Rhodopseudomonas palustris: one gene and its partner. The protein of the gene in region 1 interacts with the protein of each later gene in a pairwise test. Links are inferred from orthologs where the notes say so. Each region holds a gene or a part of one and is shown on either strand. Other genes may lie near its edges. The genes, in order: HZF03_RS01040 and ccmE.

Region 1 (11,440 bases):
GGCCGCGGTTCTCGCCGCGCCCGATCTCGATCGGAATCGCTTTGGACACCGCGCAAATCCAGACCTCGCCGCTCTTGGCGGTCTCGCCCTGGGGCGCCGCTGCGACCGAGACTTTGATCTCTTTGCCCTCGACCGCCACCGAGACCGGTACGGTCATCACCCCGTCGGTCTTGTCGGTGGTCTTGATCGCGCTGTCGATGCCGGCCCGATTGCTGCCGACGAGGTGCGCCGACCCGTTGACGACGACCTGTGGGGTGAACACGTCCCGATCGCCTCGCACTTGCGAGTAGGCTTTCTGGCGAGCGGTAAAACGCGAGTCGGCCAAGGTGTCTTTCCAGCCGAGATAGTCCCAGTAATCGATCGGGAGGCTTAGGGCGATCACCGACGGATCACGTGCAAGTTCGCCGATGATCTTGTCCGCCGGCGGACAGGACGAACAACCTTGCGAGGTGAACAGCTCAACCACGGCGCGGGGCTCGGCGGCAGCAAGGTCCGCCGTCGCGATCGTCACGCACAGGCCGAGTGCGCCGGACCACCGCGAAAATCCACCAACACCATTCATCGTCGTTTGCCGAGCCGCCTTTGCCGAGTGCTTCGGGACGGCGGCACGCCGCCATCCATCGAGGAGCCTTAAAACGAAAAGGCGGCCCTTTGCATAGGCCGCCTTCCGTTCACCTGCCACTCACTTCGCAGTGAGGCATTCTGCGCCTATCGGCGAAGATCGCGGCTCAGGCCGCGAGCTTGCGCAGCACGTAGTGCAGAATACCGCCGTTGCGGTAGTAATCGAGTTCGTCGAGCGTATCGATGCGGCACAGCAGCGGCACGCGCTTGCGCTTGCCTGCAGCCGAGGTGATCTCGGCTTCCAGCATCTGCCGCGGCTTGAGGTCGCCCTCGAGGCCGCGGATCGTGACCTTCTCGTCGCCCTTGAGGCCGAGCGAGGCCCACGAGGTGCCCTCTTCGAAGGTCAGCGGCAGCACGCCCATGCCGACCAGGTTCGAGCGGTGGATACGCTCGAAGCTCTGGCAGATCACGGCGCGAACGCCGAGCAGACGGGTGCCCTTCGCGGCCCAGTCGCGCGACGAACCGTTGCCGTATTCGGCACCGGCGAACACCACCAGCGGCACCTTCTCTTCCTGGTACTTCATGGCAGCGTCGTAGATCGACATCTGCTCGCCGTCGGGCCAGTGCTTGGTCAGGCCGCCTTCCGGAATGTTGCCGTCGGCGCCCTTCAGCATGTGGTTCTTGATGCGGATGTTGGCGAAGGTGCCGCGCATCATCACTTCGTGGTTGCCGCGGCGGGTGCCGTACTGATTGAAGTCGGCCGGGCGGACCTGACGCTCGGTCAGGTACTTACCAGCCGGCGACGTCAGCTTGATCGAACCGGCCGGCGAGATGTGGTCGGTGGTGATCTTGTCGCCGAACAGCGCCAGCACGCGGGCGTCGACCACGTCGGTGATCGGCTCCGGCTGCTTGGTCATGCCTTCGAAATACGGCGGGTTCTGCACGTAGGTCGACGACATGTTCCACTTGTAGGTCTCGGACTCGACCGTCTTGATCTTGCGCCAGTTGGTGTCGCCCTTGAACACGTCGGCGTAGCGCGCCTTGAAGATCTTGGAGGTCACGTACTTCTTGACGAAGGCGTTGATCTCCTTGGTGCTCGGCCAGATGTCCTTCAGGTAAACCGGCTTGCCGTCCTTGCCGGTGCCGATCGGATCGACCGCGAGGTTCTTGGTCACCGAGCCGGCGAGCGCGTAGGCCACCACCAGCGGCGGCGACGCCAGATAGTTCGCCTGCACGTCTGGCGAGACGCGGCCTTCGAAGTTGCGGTTGCCCGACAGCACGGCGGCGGCAACGATGCCGTTGTCGTTGATCGACTTCGAGATCTCCTCCGGCAGCGGGCCGGAATTGCCGATGCAGGTGGTGCAGCCGAAGCCGACCAGGTTGAAGCCGACCTTGTCGAGGTCCTTCTGCAGACCCGAGTTCGCCAGATACTCGGCGACGACCTGCGAGCCCGGGGCCAGCGAGGTCTTCACCCACGGCGCCGCTTTGAGGCCCTTGGCGGCGGCGTTACGCGCCAACAGGCCGGCGCCGATCAGCACGCTCGGGTTCGAGGTGTTGGTGCAGGAGGTGATCGCCGCGATCACCACGTCACCATGGCCGATATCGAAATTGCGGCCTTCGACCTTGTAGCGGGCGCCGTCGAGCGCCTTCTTGTATTCGGCGTCCATCGCCGTGGTGAAGCCTTCCGCCACCGCCGGCAGCGCGACGCGACCCTCGGGACGCTTCGGACCGGCCAGCGACGGCACCACGTCGGCGAGGTCCAGCGTCAGCGTCACGGTGAACACCGGGTCCGGCGACTTGGCGGTGCGGAACAGGCCCTGCGCCTTGGCGTACTTCTCGACCAGCGCGACCCGCGCCGAGGCACGGCCCGAGGTCTTCAAGTAATCGATGGTTTCACCGTCGACCGGGAAGAAGCCGCAGGTCGCACCGTATTCCGGCGCCATATTGGCGATCGTCGCCTTGTCGGCGACCGAGAGGTTGTCGAGGCCCGGGCCGAAGAATTCGACGAACTTGCCGACCACGCCCTGCTTACGCAGCATCTGGGTGACGGTCAGCACCAGGTCAGTCGCGGTGACGCCTTCCTTGAGCGCGCCCTTGAGCTTGAAGCCGACCACTTCGGGCAGCAGCATCGACAGCGGCTGGCCGAGCATCGCAGCTTCCGCCTCAATGCCACCGACGCCCCAGCCGAGCACGGCGAGACCGTTGACCATGGTGGTGTGCGAGTCGGTACCGACCAGCGTGTCCGGATAGGCGACTTCGAAGGTACCGGTCTTGCGGCCGATCGTCATCTTCTCCTTCTTGGTCCAGACCGTCTGCGCCAAGTACTCGAGATTGACCTGGTGGCAGATGCCGGTGCCGGGCGGCACCACCGCGAAGTTCGAGAATGCCTTCTGGCCCCACTTCAGGAACTCGTAGCGCTCCTGGTTCTGCTTGTACTCCTCGGCGACGTTCTTCTTGAACGCCTGGTTGTTACCGAAGAAGTTGACGATCACCGAGTGGTCGATCACGAGGTCGACCGGCACCAGCGGATTGATCTTCTCGGCATCACCACCGAGCTTCTGCATCGCGTTGCGCATCGCCGCCAGATCGACCACGGCCGGCACGCCGGTGAAGTCCTGCATCAGCACGCGCGCCGGGCGGAATGCGATTTCGTGCTCCAGCGCCTTCTTCCGCATCCACTTGGCGACCGCCATGATGTCGGCCTTTTTGACGGTGCGGTCGTCCTCGTTGCGCAGCAGGTTTTCCAGCAGCACCTTCATCGAGTAGGGCAGACGGGAGATCCCCTTCAGGCCGTTCTTCTCGGCAGTGGGCAGGCTGTAATAGACGTAAGACTTGCTGCCGACCTTGAGGATCTTCCGGCATTTGAAGCTGTCGAGCGAGGTCATGTAAGGCGGGTCCCAGATTATCGTTTTCGATTGGGCGAGCTTGTATGCTGGCTCCGGAGGGGCAGGCCGTCCGGCTTGCAGGCGCCGATCGTGTGCTGCATCAAGTTCCGGCTTATAGAACCTTTCCAATTGCGCCGCCAGTTCGACAATGACAGGCGAGCGCATCGATTTGTGAGCAGACCGTTCCGATCCCGGAGCGGAACAGGTTGGGATACATGCGGCTGTCGGGGCGCGACTTACGGTGTGTACGAGGTGGCCGCGAGGTATTCGCCGGACTGGCCTTCGAGGCGAGCGGCGGCGAAGCGCTGGCGCTGGTCGGACACAACGGCGCCGGCAAGACGTCACTATTGCGGCTGATCGCCGGGCTGCTGACACCGGAGGCTGGAACCATCGCGCTCGACGGCGGGGAACCGGATACGCCGGTCGCCGAACAGGCGCACTATCTCGGCCATCGCGACGCGCTCAAGCCGTCGCTGAGCGTCGCTGAAAATCTCGGCTTCTGGCGTGACTTTCTCGGCGGCGAACGCACCGATCTGAGCGCCGGCATCAAGGCGGTCGGGCTCGGCCATGCGGCCGAACTGCCGGCGGCGTATCTGTCGGCCGGCCAGCGCCGGCGGCTGTCGATTGCCCGCCTGCTGGTGGTGCGGCGGCCGATCTGGCTGCTCGATGAACCGACCTCGGCGCTCGACGTCAAAGGCCAGGAGCTGTTCGTCGGCCTGATGCAGGATCACCTCACCCGCGGCGGCATCATCGTCGCCGCCACCCACACGCCACTCGGCATTCCGGTGCGCGAGCAGCGGATCGGAGCCGCGACATGACCGCGCTCGGCGCCATCATTCGCCGCGATATCAAGATTGCGCTCCGTGTCGGCGGCGGCGCGCTGATCGGCGTACTGTTCTTCCTCACCGTGGTGGTGCTGATGCCGTTCGCGGTCGGCCCGGACCTTGCGCTGCTCAAACGCCTCGGCCCCGCGATCCTGTGGCTCGGCGCGCTGCTCGCCAGCCTGCTGACGCTCGACCGGCTGTTCACTGCCGACGCCGAGGACGGCTCGCTCGACCTGATCGTGATGAGCCGCACCCCGCTGGAGCTGACCTGCGCCGCCAAGGCGCTGGCGCACTGGCTGGCGGCGGGTCTGCCGCTGATCGTCGCCACCCCGGTGCTCGGCCTGCTGCTCAACCTCGACGGCAGCGCCTCGCTGGCCGTGATGGCGACGCTGCTGGCCGGCACCCCGGCGCTGACCTTCACCGGCATGATCGGCGCCGCACTGGCGGTGGCGCTGCGGCGCGGGGGCCTGCTGCTGGCCGTGCTGGTGCTGCCGCTGTCGATCCCGGTGCTGATCTTCGGAGTTTCCGCCTCCCAGGCAGCGATCGTCGGCCCGGTGTCGTTCGGCACCCCGTTCTCGATCCTGTGCGCGATCTCGCTGCTCAGCCTGGTGATCGGCCCGTTCGCCGCCGCCGCCAGCCTGCGGCAGGGACTGGATTAGGGCGAATCACCGCTGATCAACTCCTTCGGAAGTCGCCGCCGACCTGCGTCACGTCATTGCCTGTGCGGGCCCCGGCCATTATCAGGGACGTCATGAAGCTGACCGAACTCGCCAATCCGACCCGGTTCCTGACGCTCGCGGGGCGCCTGCTGCCCTGGCTGGCGGCCGCGACCGCATTGGCGCTGGCGGCGGGACTGACCCAGGGCATGCTGGCACCCGACGACTACCAGCAAGGCGCGACCGTCAAGATCATGTTCGTGCACGTGCCGAACGCCTGGCTGGCGATGTTCGTGTGGGGGGTGATGAGCGTCGCCTCACTCGGCACGCTGGTCTGGCGGCATCCGCTCGCCGACGTCGCGGCCAAGACCGCCGCGCCGATCGGCGCGGCCTTCACCTTTCTCGCGCTGGTCACCGGCTCGCTGTGGGGGCGGCCGATGTGGGGCACCTATTGGGAATGGGACGCCCGGCTGACCTCGATGCTGGTGCTGTTTCTGATGTATCTCGGACTGATCGCGCTGTGGCGCGCGGTCGAGGACCCGTCCCGAGCCGCTCGCGCCGCCGCCGTGCTGACCTTGGTCGGCGCCGTCAACCTGCCGATCATCAAGTTCTCAGTCGACTGGTGGAATACGCTGCATCAGCCGGCCTCGGTGGTGCGGGTGGGCGGATCGACGCTCGACAAGGCGTTCCTGATCCCGCTACTGGTCACCGCGATCGGGTTTTCACTGCTGTTTCTGACGCTGCATCTAGCCGCGATGCGGAACGAGATCCTGCGCCGGCGGGTGCGTTCGCTGCAGATGATGCAGGCCAGCCGGGCCGAGGCGGCGTGATGTTCGGCAAATACGCGGACTTCATCGTCTCATCCTACGCCGCGACCGCGATCGTGGTGCTGCTGCTGATCGGCTGGGTGGTGCTGGATTATCGCAAGCAGAAGGCGCGGCTGCGCGACCTCGAAGCCCGCGGCGCCGTCCGCCGCTCCGGCCGCAGCGCCACCGATCACTAACAACGCACGGATCATCATGAGCGACACCTTCGATCCCGCCTCGCCGAAGCGCCGCTCCTGGCTGGTGGTGCTGCCGGCGCTGCTGTTCGCCGGGCTGGCGGTGTTGTTCTGGTTTCGGCTGGGCGACAGCGACGTGTCGCGGATCCCCTCGGCCCTGATCGGGCGGCCGGCGCCGCAGACGCCGCTACCGCCGCTGGACGGCCTGAGCCGTGACGGCAGCCAGGTCGCGGGACTCGATCCGGCGATGTTCAAGGGCAAGGTCAGCGTCGTTAACGTCTGGGCGTCGTGGTGCGTGCCTTGCCATGACGAAGCGCCGCTGCTGATGACGCTGGCGCAGGACACCCGCATCCAGCTCGTCGGGATCGACTACAAGGACAAGCCCGACAATGCCCGCCGTTTCCTCGGCCGGTACGGCAATCCGTTCGCCGCTGTCGGGGTCGATGCCTCGGGCCGCGCTGCGATCGAATGGGGCGTGTACGGCGTGCCGGAGACCTTCGTCATCGGGCGCGACGGCAAGATCGCCTACAAGCTGGTCGGACCGATTACGCCGGACAACATCGAGAGGGTGCTGAAGCCGGAAATCAGCAAGGCGCTGGCGGCGTCGCAGAGCTGACCAACCTGTTAGCACCGCCAAAAGCCCCTCGAAAATAAATCAGACCGTTTATCGGTCGTTCATCGCACCGCCATTGCGGCGCCATGAATCCGGGATGAGCTTCGGGCGTTACTAACAACGTCCTTTGGAGGGACATCCGATGGGTACTTCGACTTTCCGTCGTCTCACGCTCGCCCCGCTCGCCGTCGCGCTCGGCCTGCTCGCCTCCGCGCCGGCGATGGCGCAGGCTCCGCAGCCGGCCACGCCGCCGACCGCCAAATCCGACAAGATGGCCCCTCCGCCGAAAGCTGAGACCAAGGCGGCCGCTCCGGCGAAGTCGGAGAAGGTCGAGCTCCTCGATATCAACTCGGCGACCGCCGAACAGCTCGACGCGCTCCCCGGCGTCGGCAAGGCGTACTCCGCTGCGATCATCAAGGGCCGGCCCTACAAGGGCAAGGACGAGCTGGTGCAGAAGAAGATCGTGCCGCAGAAGACCTACGACGGCATCAAGGACAAGATCATCGCCAAGCAGAAGTAAGTCAGGCGATCACGCGACGCCAACGCGTCAACGTACTACGTCATGCCCGGGCTCGACCCGGGCATCCATCCCTTCACAACAAGATGGATTGCCGGGTCAAGCCCGGCAATGACGGCCTGGGGCCAAGCAGCCTCACCGCCCCGACACGTCGCCTTCGTCGGCTGCGCTCTGTTCGAGCGTGGCGGGTTCAGCCGCGTAGCGCTTGGTCAGCGGCATCTGCAGCAGCGCGAACAGCATGGTGAGCGGCACCACGCCGAACACCTTGAAGTTGACCCAGAAGTCGGTCGACTGCGTCCGCCAAACTGCTTCGTTCAGCAGCGCCATCGCAAAGAAGAACAGCGCCCAGCGCAGCGTCAGCTTGCGCCAGCCCGCCGCCGTCAGGTTGAACACCTGATCGAACATGATGGCGATGAAGCTGCGGCCGAACAGCAGCCCGCCGCCGAGCACCGCGCCGAACAGCGAGTACACGATGGTCGGCTTCATCTTGATGAAGGTCTCGTCGTGCAGCACCAGCGTCAGGGTGCCGAACACCAGCACCACCACGGCGGTGACCAGCGCCATCACCGGCACATGCCGGGTGACGACGTAGGACGCGATCACGGCCGCCACCACCGCCACCATGAAGGCACCGGTCGCGGCGAACAGATGAAACTTGGCGTTGACGATGAAGAACACCAGCAGCGGCCCAAGCTCGGTCGCCAGCTTGAACAGCGGGTGCGGCCGGTTGGGCTTGAGCAGGTCGTCCGTCATGCCGCCTCCGTGCCGGCGATCGCCTTGGCGAAATCGCGCGCGGTGAACGGCGCCAGATCCTCGACGCCCTCGCCGACACCGATGAAATGCACCGGCAGCTTATGCTTCTCGGCGATCGCCACCAGGATGCCGCCGCGCGCCGTGCCGTCGAGCTTGGTCATCACCAGGCCGGTGACGCCGGCGGTCTTGGTGAACGCCTCGACCTGCGACAGCGCGTTCTGGCCGACGGTGGCGTCGAGCACCAGCAGCACCGCATGCGGCGCGGTGGCATCGACCTTCTTGATGACCCGCACCACCTTTTCGAGCTCGCTCATCAGTTCGGTGCGGTTCTGCAGCCGACCGGCGGTATCGATCAGCAGCACGTCACGGCCTTGCTCTTTGGCTGCGGTCAGCGCGTTGAAGGCGAGGCCTGCGGCGTCCGAACCCTGCGCGCCTGCGACCACCGGGGTGCCGGTGCGATCGCCCCAGACCTTGAGCTGATCGATCGCCGCAGCCCGGAAGGTGTCGCCGGCGGCCAGCATCACCTTGTGGCCCTCGGAGGCGAACCGGGCCGACAATTTGCCGATGGTGGTGGTCTTGCCGGAACCGTTGACCCCGACCATCAGGATCACGAACGGCTTGTTGCCGGCGTCGACCTCGAGCGGCTGCGCCACCGGCGCCAGCACCTTCTCGACCTCCGCGGCCACGATCTCTTTGACGTCGCTGGCCGAGATCATCTTGTCGTAGCGGCCCTCGCCGACCGCCTTGGCGATCCGCGCCGCCACCTCGGTACCGAGATCGGCGCGCAGCAGCACGTCCTCGATCTCCTCGAGCATCGCCCGATCGAGCTTGCGCTTGGAGACGAATTCCGACAGCGCGGTCCCGATCGAGCTCGAGGTGCGCTTCAGTCCGCTGGACAGCCGTCGCCACCAGCTCTGTTTCGAATTTTCCGGAGTGTCGCTCATCAGGGCGCTGTGTTAGCCGTTTCGCGCCATGAACGAAAGCCACCCAGATCAATTCGAGCCGCCGGAACTGACCCCCGACGAGATCCAGGCCCGCGTGCTGTATCGCGACGGGCTGATGCTGGTGATCGATAAACCGCCGGGGCTGCCGGTGCATCGCGGCCCCAAGGGCGGTCCGAACCTGGAGGCTTCGTTCGATGCGCTCCGCTACGGTTTGCCGCGCCCCCCGGTGCTGGCGCATCGGCTCGACCGCGACACCTCCGGCTGCCTGGTGCTCGGCCGCCACCGCAAGGCCACCGCCACGCTGGGGCTGCTGTTCAAGCATTCGCGGATTTCCAAGACCTATTGGGCGATCGTCGAAGGCGGCCCGACCGAAGACCAAGGCAGCATCGACCTGCCGATCGCCAAGCTCAACGCCGAACGCGGCTGGTGGCAGAAGGTCGACCAGGAAAGTGGGCTCCCGTCGCTGACGAAATGGCGGGTGATGGGGCGGTCGGGAGTTTTGCCGGCCGCCGCGACGACCACCTCCGCAACATCCGCCCCGATCCGCGACGCCACGGCGAGCGGCTCCCCTCCCCCTTGCGGGGAGGGGTCGGGGGTGGGGGTCCACAGCGGCAGCCTTACTTCGGGGCGCCCTCACCCCAACCCTCTCCCGCAAGCGGGAGAGGGAGTTCGCCCTGCTCGGGGAGAGGCAGATAATCTGTCTCGAAAGCCGGGCGCGATCCTTGGCGCGCCGCCTCCGACGCAGCTCACATGGCTCGCGCTCGAACCGATCACCGGCCGGACCCATCAGCTCCGGGTTCATTGCGCCGCGATGGGCTGGCCGATCCTCGGCGACAACATCTATGGCAATGGCCCGCGGTTCGGCGAACCGCGGCTGCATCTGCATGCCCGCGAGATCGTCATCCCATTGTCACGCAACAAGCCGCCTGTGGTGGTCACAGCGCCGCCGCCGACGCATATGCACCCGCGGCTCTCGGCCTGCGGCTGGACAGCAGACTGACCCACGGCCTCAGGCGGTCGCGGCCCACGCCGTGATGCCAGGCATCCCGCCGCAGCGCACGCATTCCGATCACGCCCCTGCACATGCGCGCGATCAGCGCCGAAAGTCGGATGACTGCACCGCTTGTCGCGGCCCGGCGTACCGACGCATAATTGCCTTAACAACAACAGCCGGAGGCTGAGACGATCGCACGTCTCTTCACCGGCGATGCTCCCCCGTAACGTTTCCATGACTTCGCCCGGATCGCAGGATCAACGATCGGCGGAGCCAGACTCGTTGGCGGGTGAGTCGCCGGTTGCAGCGGGGTTGCGGTCGAGCACCGACGGCGGGTGCGGCATCGGCCGCGTTTTTGTGGAGGAACGAATGTCCGAGAAGATCTACGACGTGCCCGCAGAGTGGGCGAGCCGCGCCTTCGTCGACGACGCCAAATATCGCCAGATGTACGAGCGCTCGGTCACGGATCCGACCGGATTCTGGGCGGAGCACGCCAAGCGTGTCGATTGGATCAAGGCGCCGACCAAGATCGACAACTGGTCGTTCGCGCCCGGCAACGTTTCGATCAAGTGGTTCGAGGACGGCGTCCTCAACGCCGCCTACAACTGCATCGACCGCCACCTCGACAAACGCGGCGACCAGGTCGCGATCATCTGGGAAGGCGACGATCCTTCGCAGTCGCGCAGCATCACCTATCGCGAGCTGCACGACGAAGTCTGCAAGTTCGCCAACATCCTGCGCAACCGCAATGTCGGCAAGGGCGACCGCGTCACCATCTATCTGCCGATGATTCCGGAAGCCGCGTTCGCGATGTTGGCCTGCGCCCGGATCGGCGCGATCCACTCGGTGGTGTTCGCCGGCTTCTCGCCCGACAGCCTCGCGGGCCGCATCAACGACTGCAACTCGAAGATCGTCATCACCGCCGACGAAGGCCTGCGCGGCGGCCGCAAGGTGCCGCTGAAGGCCAATGTCGACGCGGCGCTGAAGAAGTGCGAGGGCGTCGACTGGGTGATGGTGGTCAAACGCACCGGTGCCGCGGTCGAAATGGATGACGTCCGCGACTTCTGGTACCACGAAGCGGCCGAGGTGGTGACGACCGAGTGCCCGGTCGAGCACATGCACGCCGAAGACCCGCTGTTCATCCTCTACACCTCGGGCTCGACCGGCCAGCCGAAGGGCGTGCTGCACACCACCGGCGGCTATCTGGTGTTCGCGTCGATGACGCACCAATACGTCTTCGATTATCACGACGGCGACATCTACTGGTGCACCGCGGACGTCGGCTGGGTCACCGGCCACAGCTACATCCTGTACGGGCCGCTCGCCAACGGCGCCACGACGCTGATGTTCGAAGGCGTGCCGAACTATCCGACCAATTCCCGGTTCTGGGAAGTGATCGACAAGCACAAGGTCAACATCTTCTACACCGCACCGACCGCGATCCGCGCGCTGATGCAGGCCGGCGACGAGCCGGTGAAGAAGACCTCGCGCAAGTCGCTCCGCCTGCTCGGCTCGGTCGGCGAGCCGATCAATCCGGAGGCCTGGGAGTGGTACCACCGCGTCGTCGGCGAGGACCGCTGCCCGATCGTCGACACCTGGTGGCAGACCGAGACCGGCGGCATCCTGATCACCCCGCTGCCCGGCGCCACCAAGCTGAAGCCCGGCTCAGCGACCCGGCCGTTCTTCGGCGTGG
Region 2 (11,313 bases), 1.8 Mb from region 1 along the record:
CCGGGCTGGTGGCCCGGGTGGATTCCTTCACCAGCACCGCGACCTCGGATTTCGGCCGCAATGACGGCAGCGCCGCGGTCGATGCCGCCGCAATGGGCGGCCTGATCGGGCCGAAGATCGGCGCGCTGCTCAATGCCGAAGACCGCCGGCTGGCCTATGCGGCCGAGCTGGAAGCGCTCGATCGTGGCGAATCCGGAGCCCCGGTGGCGTGGAAGAACGCGTCCTCAGGCCGCTACGGCAACATCGTGCCCGGGCCGGTCTATATGAAGCAAGGCGCTACCTGCCGCGGCTACTCGCACGCGGTGACGATCGGCCAGCAGATCGAGATCTCCCGCGGCACCGCCTGCCGCGCTCAGGACGGCGCCCCCTGGACGGCGCAAGGCTGACCGGCATCTGCTCCCGGCGCGCTGGAAGCCGAAATTTTTCAGCGTGTTATCGTCATGAGCGGCAGTTGCAGCAGAGTGTGAATCCGGCGTTCGCGGCGGTCACCTCAACCCCTTCTTAACATCGCCGTGGCTATCTCTGGAGGGTAGCGCCGTGGCGTGACGGGCACCATGCGAGTGGTGCGCAATTCCACGCGTGCCGACAGCCTGCAAACCATTGGGCGCATGAGCCAGACACCCACCGAACGGCTGAGAGATTATCTCTCCCAGCTCCCGCCGCAGTCCCAAGCGCTGCTGATGCGGGAATTCGAGCGTGCGCTCGAACGAGGCGAGGATGTCGCGGTCGCCAGCTTCGTGCTGGAGGAGTTGCGCAAGATCGTTCGCGGCTCCGAGGACGACAACAAGCCTCGCTCCGAGGATCCGGCCCGGCTGATGTTCCGGGTGCTGGAACCGTTTCTGATCGATCCCAAGGAATCGCCGCGGCCTGGACAGCTCCGGCGCTCGTCGCTGACCTCGGTCTGGCAGTGGCTGGAGCGCGAGGGCATTCCGGATCAGATCCGCGAATTCGAAGCCGGGCTGATCGGCCTGCGCGGCGCGCCGGCGTCGCAAGTCGAGCAACTGGTCCGCAAGCTGCAGCAGGCCGCCGCCGCTGCGATCGACAAGCTGATCAATCCCGAGCCGGGCGTCGACCGCCAGCGCGCGATGTCGAGGGTCGGACCGCCGTCCGCAGTCGAGGATCTGGCGCCGATCGGCGCGGTGCTGAAGAACCGCGACGCCATCGACACCTTCAACGGCAAGCTCTCCAGCAACCTGCGGGTGTTCGGCGACAGCCAGGTCAATTCGATGATCGCGGCGCTCAACGTGCCGGCGCTGCAGACGCCGATCCTGCTGCCGTTCGCGCTGACGCTGATCCTCAATCACCTCAACCAGCCGTGGCAGATCGTCCGGATGGCGATCAAGGTCGCGGGCTCGGACGACGAGATCAAGGTCGCGGCCACGCCTTACGGCGTCGCCGTCACCATGGCGATCCAGGATCTGGCGCGGCTCACTGCCGATCTGCGCGAGGAAATCCGCCGCGGCCACTACGGCAACGTCGCCGAAAATCTGAAAGTGATTCACGACGGCATTCGCGGCCTGCGCACCGAACTCGACATCCGCAGCGACTCGTCGTGGGGCAAGCAGCTCGCCGCGATCCGCGTCGACATCTCCAACGCGGTGAAGTCGGAGATCGAGAGCGTGCCGGGCAGGGTGCGCCGGCTGCTGCGGCAGCGTCCCGACAAGGACATCGCCAGCGGCGCCAAGCTCGACCAGCTCGAGGTCGACGAGACCGCCGCGCTGATCGATTTCGTCGCGGTGTGCCGCACCTATGCCAGCGAGCTGGCGATCAACGAAGTGACGCAGCGGACCTATTCCGAGCTACAGCAATATGTCGAGAAGTCCACCGACGCGCTGGTGCAGTCGCTGCGCGGCTCCGACGCCCGGGTCAAGCCGTTCCGGCATCAGCAGGCGCAGGCCGCGGTCCGGTTCTGCGAATTGCTGTTCAGCCACGACTACGCCTCGCTGATGAGTCGCGCGGTCGAAAACGCCATGGTCGTGGTGGAACGCAAGCCGGCGGCGCGGGCGGGCTGAACTCCCCTTTGATTCAAATCAAGTTTCGTCCCCTGCGGCGCCTTATCCGGTGCCGCAAATGTCAATTGCGGCTATCGTCCGACCATGGTGTAACCCGCCCGGATTTTCGACCTGCCGGGCCGGTGCCGCGGCTCCTTAGTCTTCACCCGGAACCTCGCTCGAATGGCGCTTTGGTTTGTGTTCGCGATGATGACGGCCGTGGCGGTGTTCGCCGTGCTGTGGCCGCTCGGGCGTAGCGTCAAGGCGCAGCGCGATGGCAGCGAGGCGGCGGTCTACAAGGACCAACTCGCCGAGGTCGACCGCGATGCCGCGATCGGGCTGATCGGCCCCTCCGAAGCCTCCGCCGCCAAGGTCGAGATCGGCCGCCGGCTGCTCGCCAGCGCCGAGGCTGAACGCACCACCCCGACCACCACCCGCCGCGGCCTGCGCCGCTTGGTTGCGCTGACGGCGCTGGTCGGACTGCCGGTGCTTGCGGTCGCGATCTATCTGCCGCTTGGCTCGCCGACGCTGCCGGACGAGCCGCTGGTGGCGCGGGCCAAGGCGCCGGCCAGCTCGCAGCCGCTCGACAATCTGGTGGCCCAGGTCGAGGCGCATCTGGAGAAGAACCCGACCGACGGCCGCGGCTGGACCGTGCTGGCGCCGGTGCTGGCCAAGACCGGCCGGTTCGAGGATGCGGCGCGCGCCTATCGCAATGCGATTACTTACGCCGGCGAGACCGCGGACCGCCGCGCCGATCTCGGCGAGGTGCTGACTTCGGCGGCGGGCGGTGTCGTGACCGCCGACGCCAAGACCGAATTCGAGCGTGCGGTCGCGCTCAATCAGGATGAAGCCAAGGCGCGCTACTTCCTCGGCCTCGCTGCCGAACAGGATGGCCGCCCAAAGGACGCCGCGACGATCTGGCGCGCGATGCTGGAGAAGGCGCCGGCCGACGCGCCGTGGCGGCCGATGCTGCAGACCGAGCTCGCCCGCGTCGACGGCACCGCCAAGCAGCCGGCGTTGCCGGAAGGCGCGGCCGCTGCCGTGCAGAACATGAGCGAAGCCGATCGTGCCGCGATGATCCAGGGCATGGTCGCCAAGCTCGCCGCGCGACTGAAGCAGAACGGCGACGACGTCGACGGCTGGCTGCGGCTGGTGCGCGCCTATATGGTGCTCGGCGACACCGACAAGGCCAAGAGCGCGCAGACCGAAGCGCGCCAGGCGGTCGCCGACAAGCCCGACCGGCTGAAGCAGCTCAACGACGGCCTCAAGGGCCTCGGGCTCGACGGCTGACGATTGCAGCACGAACGATGTGTTTTCGACATCTTCGTCAGACAAACAGTTCGAGCGACGCCGCGAAGCGTCGCTTGTGAACATCCGGTAGAGGACGCCGAGGCGAACGAACCATGACGCGTAAACAGCGGCGGTTGTTGATGATCGGGGGCGCCGGGGTGGTGCTCATCGTGGCGGTGGGGCTGGTGCTCAACGCGCTGCGCGACTCGATCGTGTTCTTCTCGACGCCGAAGATGGTGGCCGAACAGCACATCGAGGCCGGCAAGCGGTTCCGGCTCGGCGGCGTGGTCGAGCCCGGCTCGCTGCAGCGCGGCGAGCAACTCAGGGTGTCGTTCAAGGTCACCGACGGCGCGGCCAGCCTGCCGGTCGCCTACAAGGGCATTCTGCCGGACCTGTTCCGCGAAGGGCAGGGCGTGATCGCCGAAGGCTCGCTCGACAAGGCCGGCGTGTTCGAAGCCGACACCGTGCTCGCCAAGCACGACGAGAAGTACATGCCGAAGGAAGTCGCCGACGCCTTGAAGAAGGACGGCCACTGGAAGGACGACTACGGCAAGAAGCCCCCCGGTGAGACGACCGCGGGCCAGACCTCGGCGAATGCGGCGGAGGGCGGCAAATGATCGCCGAGGCCGGGCACTACGCACTGGTTCTGGCGCTGGCTCTGGCGCTGATCCAGTCCACCGTTCCGCTGCTCGGCGCGCGGCTCAATGACGGCGCGCTGATGAACGTGGCGCGCTCGACCGCGCTGGTGCAGTTGCTGTTCGCTGGCCTGTCGTTCACCGCGCTGGTGTGGCTGCACGTCACCTCCGACTTCTCGGTGGTGAACGTGTACGAGAACTCCCACTCGATGAAGCCGCTGCTCTACAAGATCACCGGCGTGTGGGGGAACCACGAAGGCTCGATGCTGCTGTGGGTGGCGATCCTGGCGCTGTTCGGCGGCCTGGTCGCGGCGTTCGGCAACAACCTGCCGCTGTCGCTCCGCGCCCACGTGTTGGCTGTTCAGGGCTGGGTCGCAACTGCGTTCTATCTGTTCATCCTGATCACCTCGAACCCGTTCGCGCGGATTGCCAATGCGCCGGCCGAAGGCCGCGATCTCAACCCGGTGCTGCAGGATATCGGTCTCGCGGTGCATCCGCCGATGCTGTACCTCGGCTATGTCGGGTTCTCGATTTCGTTCTCGTTCGCCGCCGCGGCGCTGATGGAAGGCCGGCTCGACGCCGCCTGGGCGCGCTGGGTGCGGCCGTGGACACTGGTCGCCTGGATCTTCCTCACCCTCGGCATCGCGATGGGCTCGTATTGGGCCTACTACGAACTCGGCTGGGGCGGCTGGTGGTTCTGGGACCCGGTCGAGAACGCCTCGCTGATGCCGTGGCTCGCCGGCACCGCGCTCTTGCACTCGGCGCTGGTGATGGAGAAGCGCAACGCGCTGAAGGTCTGGACCATCCTGCTGTCGATCCTGACCTTCTCGCTGTCGCTGCTCGGCACCTTCCTGGTGCGCTCCGGCGTGCTCACCTCGGTGCACGCCTTCGCCACCGATCCGTCGCGCGGCGTGTTCATCCTGATCATCCTGTGCGTGTTCATCGGCGGCAGCCTGACGCTGTTCGCCTGGCGGGCTTCGTCGCTCAAGCAGGGCGGTCTGTTCGCGCCGATCTCGCGCGAAGGCTCGCTGGTGCTGAACAATCTGTTCCTCACCACCGCCTGCGCCACCGTGTTCGTCGGCACGCTGTATCCGCTGGCGCTGGAAGTGCTGACCGGCGACAAGATCTCGGTCGGCGCGCCGTTCTTCAATCTCACCTTCGGCCCGCTGATGGTGCCGCTGCTGGTCGCGGTGCCGTTTGGTCCGCTGCTGGCCTGGAAGCGCGGCGATCTGGTCGGCGCCGCGCAGCGGCTGATCGCCGCCGGCGTGGTGGCGCTGCTGGCGGTCTCCTTCGTGTACGCCTGGGTCCATGGCGGCGCGGTGCTGGCGCCGCTGGCGATCGGGCTTGCGGTGTTCGTCATCCTCGGCGCGCTGATCGACATCGCCGAGCGCATTGCGCTGTTCCGCGGTCCGCTGTCGATCTCGCTGCGCCGGGCCTCCGGCCTGCCGCGCTCGGCCTGGGGCACGATGTTCGCCCATGCGGCGCTCGGCGTGACGCTGATCGGCATCGTCTGCGAGACCACCTGGAACAGCGAGTACATCGCCGCGATGAAGCCGGGGGACAGCACCAAGCTCGCCGGCTACGAGTTCAAGTTCGAAGGCGCCAATCAGCGCCAGGGACCGAACTATCGCGAGTTGCTGACGCAGTTCACGGTGACCGAGAACGGCCGGCTGGTCGGCGGCATGGCGCCGTCGAAGCGTAGCTTCATCACCCGCGGCTCCTCCACCACCGAGGCGGCGCTGCTGACCCGCGGCTTCAGCCAGCTCTACATCTCGCTCGGCGATCTCAACGACCAGGGCGCGGTGACGGTGCGGATCTATCACAAGCCGATGGTGCTGCTGATCTGGTTCGGCCCGATCCTGATGGCGCTCGGCGGCCTGCTGTCGCTGTCCGATCGCCGCTTGCGGGTCGGTGCGCCGAAACCCGCCAAGGCGCCGCGCGTACTGCAGCCGGCCGAGTAGGGTGGAGAGACCGATGCGGAAGCTAGTCGCCGCTCTGTTCATCGTGTTCGCGACCGTCGTCGCGTCGCCGCTGGCGCATGCGGTGCAGCCCGACGAGGTGATGGCCGATCCGAAGCAGGAGTCGCGGGCGCGCGAGCTATCGCGCGAGCTGCGCTGCATGGTGTGCCAGAACCAGTCGATCGACGATTCCGACGCGACGCTCGCGAAGGACCTGCGGCTGCTGGTGCGCGAGCGGATCGCGGCCGGCGACAGCAACAAGCAGGTGATCGACTATCTCGTCTCGCGCTACGGCGAGTTCGTGCTCCTGAAGCCGCGGTTCGAGACGCACACGCTGCTGCTGTGGCTGCTGCCGCCGCTGGTGCTGGTCGCCGGCGGCCTCGGCCTGTGGCTGCACATCCGCCGACGCAGCCGCGACGCCGCCCGTGCCAGCGACGCCCCGAAGCCGCTCAGTGCCGACGAGCAGGCGCGGCTCGACAAGCTGCTGGCCGAGGGCGCGGATCAAGCGCCCTAATTTTGCAGCAGAGCTGATCGGATCTCTCCGAACGTGGCCGAGCAGGCGGGAGCGGTCCTGTGCTCCGCTCAATTCGCCGGGTGTAACATGGTCAGCGACAACGGCGCCGAGTTCGCGCGGAACGGCGCGATGGACGTCGGCGTTCGCGGCGCGCGGCGATGATGAACTCTTGCGCCCCCGCATGGCACACTGCAGCGACGCTCGTGGCGAAGGTTCTAGGGCGGTCCGGCCTTCAAGCCCGCCCCTCACTCAAGGACCCGGTCGCCGTGGCGGCCGGGTCTCCCTTGGGATGACGAGATCGGTGGGAGCTACTCCGCCGCGATCGGCTTCGGCATCGGGCCGAGCTTGACGCCGTCCGGATAATACTTCCAGCCGTCGCGGACCTTGATCTTGTCGTCCCAGGGAAGCTTGTAGTTGCCTTCGGCGAGGTCGCGCACCCAGGTCAGGTAGTTCGCCTTTTCGCCGCCGGGCTTGCCGACATAGGCACGGCAGCCGAGGTTGAAGATGTTGTTCTCCAGCGCCCAGTTCTCGCGCGCCTTGTCGACCAGGCGGGGGAACAGTTCGGCGGTGACGATCTCCCAGGGATTGCGGTGGCCCTGCTGGATGACGTTGCCGTCGTAATTGCACACCGTGCCTTCGCCGAAGTAATAGAACACGCCGTCGTAGCCGGCCAGGTTGACCGACATGGTGTACATCAGGTTCTGCCAGGCGTTGGTCCGGTTGGTCCAGATCCACTGATCATTGACCTGGGTCGAATAGCCGGAGATCCGGATGTAGACGTTGGCGCCCTTGTAGGCGGCCTCGCGCGCCAGTTCCGGGAACATGCCGTCGTGGCAGATGCAGACCGCGAGTTTCGAGCCCTTCGGGCCGTCGCACACCGGCATGCCGTAATTGCCCGGCGACCACGGCTCGATCGGCACCCACGGCTGCAGCTTGCGATAATGCAGCGCCAGTTCGCCGTCGGCGTTGATGATGATCGCGGTGTTGAACGGCGGCAGCGACGGATCGTCGTTACGCTCCATCAGCGAGAACACGCCCCAGACCTTGTTGCGCTTGCACGCCTGCTTGAACGCGCCGATCTCCGGCGAATCCACCGTCAGCAGCATCTCGTCGTAGGTCCAGATCGCGGTGTTGAGACCCTGGGTCGAATATTCGGGGAACACGATCAGATCGAGATCGGGGTAGCCGGCTTTGGTGGTGTCGACCGCGCGGCAGATCTGCTTGACCTGGATTTGGATATCCTCCGGCCCGCTGACCACCGGCACGGGATATTGGATCATCGCAACGAGCAGGGCTTCGTCCCACGCGCTTACGCTTCCGGTACTTGCCATAACTTGGCTCCATGTAACGTTAGAACGTCACGTCTATGGAACTGCAGCGGTCGGTGGCGAATACGCTGTTCTACGTAACGGGCTTCGTAATCTTGAGCAGGTGCATGCGCGGCGTCGGCTCAGGCCGCGTCCGTGACGCGTCGCCACCCCGGAAACGGGTCGGGCAGGTGACGGTAACTGTTCGGATCGAACGCCTCGGCGCTGGCCGGCTCGGCCAGGCAACGCTCCAGCATGGTGGTGATGCGGGCGCGGCTCATCGTCCCGAGCATGCCGATGAACACGATCTGCTGCCGCCGGGCAGCGGCGTCTGCAGGAATTCGTTGAAGCGCTCGGGGATCAGCGGCCGGCGCGCCTCCCAGACGAAGCTGGTGACGCCGTATTCGGCGTCCTCCGGCACGTGGTCGTCGAAGCCGTACAGCTCCTTGAACCACATCGGGTGCTGATGGGCGCGTTCGAAGTCGAACAGGCCGGTGTCGAAGATCTGGTCCGGCGACACCCGGCTGTAGTCGGTCTCGATCAGCCGGGCGTCGGGATTGAGCGCGTGGATGATGGCCCGCGCCGCCTCGTGCTGCGCGGGCGTGGCGTCCACGACCTTGTTCATGACAACGATGTCGGCGAACTCGATCTATTCGACCAGCAGATTGACCAGGGTGCGCCCGTCGCCTTCGCCCGCGGTCTCGCCGCGGTCGGCGAGAAAATCGGTCGACGAATAGTCCTTCAGCAGGTGGACGGTGTCGACCACCGTCACCATGGCGATGTGCGGGCCGGCGAGGTGTCAAGCACGGCGCGGGGCGGGGACGAGCATCTTGTTTCGGCGGCTGCCTTGAAGACCGCCGACGCAGATTCCTCGCCCTCTACTGACGGGCGGGGCTCTTGCGCACGATCAAGGCAATGAGCGCGGCAGCGACGATGACGGCGGCGAGATTGTAGATCATTGCGCCGGAGAAGGCGTCCGCGTAGCGCCCTGCCTGGGAGACGCCTTCGCCGGCATCCTTACCGAGAATCCCCACGAAGAATATGCCAACAACGGAAACGCCGAAGGCTCCGCCGACCTGTTGCATGGTGGAAATAAAGCCGGCCGCCATTCCGGCATGACTTTCCTCGACATAGCCGATGACCAGATTGAGCAGCGGCGTCATCGACAGGCCCTGTCCGAAGCCGAACAGCACCAGAGGCGGCAGCAGGGCGAATATTCCAGCTCCGTCGCCGAGACCTGCGGCGGTCACGATCAGCCAGCCGATGCCGGCTGCATAGACCAGCGTGCCACCGGCGATTGCGATGTTTCCGAAACGCGCCACCAGCTTCGGTGCGACCAGCGATGCCACCACGAAACCGACGCTCGCCGGCGCGAACAGCGTGCCGGCCGCGAACGGCGTCAGACCGAGGCCGGACTGCACCAGCAGGGCGAAGCATAGAAACAGCGATGTCGCTGTCGAATAGATCAGCAGCACCACCACAGACCCCACCGAGAAGCCGGTGTTGCGGAACAAGGTCAGATCAATGGCGGGATCGCCGCCGCGCCTTGCAACCAGATGCTCCCAGACGAGAAACGCCGTGAGCAGCACGACCGAGGCTGCCATGCTGGCCCATGTCCAGAGCGGCCAGCCGAGATTCGGGCCTTCGAGCAGAGGCAACAGCAGGAGCAGCAATCCCGCTGTCGCCAGTCCGATCCCGGGCCAATCGACGCCCATCGCGTCGGAAGAGCGCGATTCCGGGATGATCCGCGCCGATAGCAGCGCGATGATGCCTATCGGCAGGTTGATGAGGAAGATGATACGCCAGCCGAGGCCGAACAGGTCGCTTTCAACGATCAGGCCGCCGAAGACCTGTCCGACGATGGCCGCCAGCCCCAATGTCATGCCGAGAAGTCCGAATGCCCGGCGGCGGCCAGCATCGTCGTACATGACACGTAGCAGCGCATAGACCTGCGGAAACAGGATCGCGCCTGTCGCGCCTTGCAGAAGGCGGGCAACGATCAGGCTGGTGGCGTCGGGCGCGATGCCGCAGAGGAACGATGTGATCGCAAATCCGGCCATGCCGAGTGCGAACAGGCGACGTCTGCCATGGCGGTCGCCGAGCCGCCCGCCCGCGATCAGCAGCACGCCGAAGGCCAGTTCATATCCGGCGATGACGAAGCCGATTTCGGCAAAGCTCACACCAAGATCGGCCTGCATCGAGGGGATCGCGATGTTGACCACAAACAGGTCGAAGACGGTGATGAACCCGCCCAGCAACAGGATGGTCAGAGCCAGCGCCGAGGGGCGTGTTTTGGCGGCGGTCTGCGGGACATGCGATGTCGCAGGTGGGTGATCGACGGTCATGGCAACTCCAATGTGCTTGAAGTCGCTTCGCACGCGCATTAATCTATTACTATGGAGCAAATTATACTATTACTATGAGTGATACGCTGGATCATCGGCTGGATCGCACGCGCGCCGAACTGGCGGATTTCTTACGGCGGCGGCGGGAAAGCCTTTCACCGCTCGATGTCGGTCTACCGGTCGGGAAACGGCGGCGGACGCCGGGGCTTCGCCGTGAGGAAGTCGCCGCCCTCGCGGGCGTTGGCCTCACCTGGTACACGTGGCTGGAACAGGGCCGTGCCATCAAGGTTTCGACGGCCTTTCTCGACAATGTGTCCCGCGTCCTGAAGCTGGATGAAATCGAGCGGCGGCATCTGTTTCTGCTCGCCCATCAGCGGCCGCCTGCAATGGCGGGACAGGCTTGGTGCGAGCTGCCGCCGCTGGTGCGCCGATTGCTCGACGATCTCACTCTGCGCCCATCCTATGTGCTGAACCTGCGATGGGATGTGATCGGCTGGAATGATGCAGCCGAACGTCTGTTCGGGTTCGAGCAGCGCGATCCTGCCGAATGCAATATGCTCTGGATGCTGTTCGCGGACGATCGGCTGAACGGCAGGATCGTGGAATGGTCGGTTCAGGCTCCGCAAATTCTGGCGAGCTTTCGGCGGGATTTTGCGCGGTCCCCCGAGGATGAAAGCATGGTGGCGCTCGTCGAGTCGCTGGAGCAGGTCTCGCCTTCCTTCAGAAAGCTCTGGAACCAGCACGACGTGCATGGACGCTGCGAAGGCCGCCGAAGCTTCATGATCGACGGCCGGGGGCCGGTGGCGTTCGATCATGCATCCTTCATCGTCGATGAGGAAAAGCACCTCCGCCTTGTGTTCTATGCGGCAGCGGATCACGGAGATGTTGCAGCAGCTCTTCACGCTGGAAGAGGCCGGCCCCTATAAGCCCTCGATAGGGGGCTCAGGGCACTTAGCTCATACGAACAGCGACCAGGTGTAGATCCCCGGCCGACGCAAGGCAGCCGACGCAGAGCAGCCGGCGCGAGGCCGTGACCGGCCTCGCGTGGTTGGGTTCGGGAGTGAGCGCGGGCGATCGGGCTACCGGGCTTCAGAACGGCACGATTTCCATCGGCAGCGGCTTGCCGGCCTTATGCAGCGCGATCCAGCGGTGCAGCTCGGCGACGTGGCCGCTTTCTTCCTCGACGAATTCCTTCGCCAGCATCTTGATCTCGGGATTGTCGGTGGTGTCGAGGACGTTCTTGTACCAGTCGAACGCACCGGTCTCCGCTTCC

Evidence for each region.
Region 2: the proteins of HZF03_RS01040 (region 1) and ccmE interact in binary tests that used the Escherichia coli proteins (3 or more experiments, as listed by UniProt). The link is inferred for Rhodopseudomonas palustris from one-to-one orthologs.

Annotation. Positions count from the first base shown.
Region 1 is NZ_CP058907.1:220,146-231,585, forward strand. The notes cover bases 4,016-6,888. They hold HZF03_RS01040 (heme ABC transporter permease), read left to right. Parts: upstream 4,016-5,021; coding sequence 5,022-5,756; downstream 5,757-6,888. Other genes in these bases: ccmA (heme ABC exporter ATP-binding protein CcmA), read left to right, coding at 4,016-4,264; ccmB (heme exporter protein CcmB), read left to right, coding at 4,261-4,929; ccmD (heme exporter protein CcmD), read left to right, coding at 5,756-5,929; HZF03_RS01050 (DsbE family thiol:disulfide interchange protein), read left to right, coding at 5,946-6,542; HZF03_RS01055 (ComEA family DNA-binding protein), read left to right, coding at 6,682-6,888. Also shown: HZF03_RS01020 (DUF1223 domain-containing protein), read right to left, coding at 1-562; aconitate hydratase AcnA, read right to left, coding at 729-3,446; more of ccmA, read left to right, coding at 3,662-4,015; more of HZF03_RS01055, read left to right, coding at 6,889-7,059; HZF03_RS01060 (septation protein A), read right to left, coding at 7,192-7,809; signal recognition particle-docking protein FtsY, read right to left, coding at 7,806-8,753; HZF03_RS01070 (RluA family pseudouridine synthase), read left to right, coding at 8,782-9,753; acs (acetate--CoA ligase), read left to right, coding at 10,117-11,440. UniProt on the Escherichia coli protein: Required for the export of heme to the periplasm for the biogenesis of c-type cytochromes.
Region 2 is NZ_CP058907.1:2,064,257-2,075,569, forward strand. The notes cover bases 2,401-5,146. They hold ccmE (cytochrome c maturation protein CcmE), read left to right. Parts: upstream 2,401-3,394; coding sequence 3,395-3,898; downstream 3,899-5,146. Other genes in these bases: ccmI (c-type cytochrome biogenesis protein CcmI), read left to right, coding at 2,401-3,281; HZF03_RS09525 (heme lyase CcmF/NrfE family subunit), read left to right, coding at 3,895-5,146. Also shown: HZF03_RS09505 (RT0821/Lpp0805 family surface protein), read left to right, coding at 1-386; HZF03_RS09510 (hypothetical protein), read left to right, coding at 609-2,012; more of ccmI, read left to right, coding at 2,175-2,400; more of HZF03_RS09525, read left to right, coding at 5,147-5,877; HZF03_RS09530 (cytochrome c-type biogenesis protein), read left to right, coding at 5,891-6,388; HZF03_RS09535 (formamidase), read right to left, coding at 6,697-7,719; HZF03_RS24610 (hypothetical protein), read right to left, coding at 7,839-8,000; HZF03_RS24615 (CobW family GTP-binding protein), read right to left, coding at 7,973-8,320; HZF03_RS24620 (hypothetical protein), read right to left, coding at 8,345-8,470; HZF03_RS09545 (MFS transporter), read right to left, coding at 8,574-10,040; HZF03_RS09550 (helix-turn-helix transcriptional regulator), read left to right, coding at 10,115-10,966; HZF03_RS09555 (ferritin-like domain-containing protein), read right to left, coding at 11,130-11,313. UniProt on the Escherichia coli protein: Heme chaperone required for the biogenesis of c-type cytochromes. Transiently binds heme delivered by CcmC and transfers the heme to apo-cytochromes in a process facilitated by CcmF and CcmH.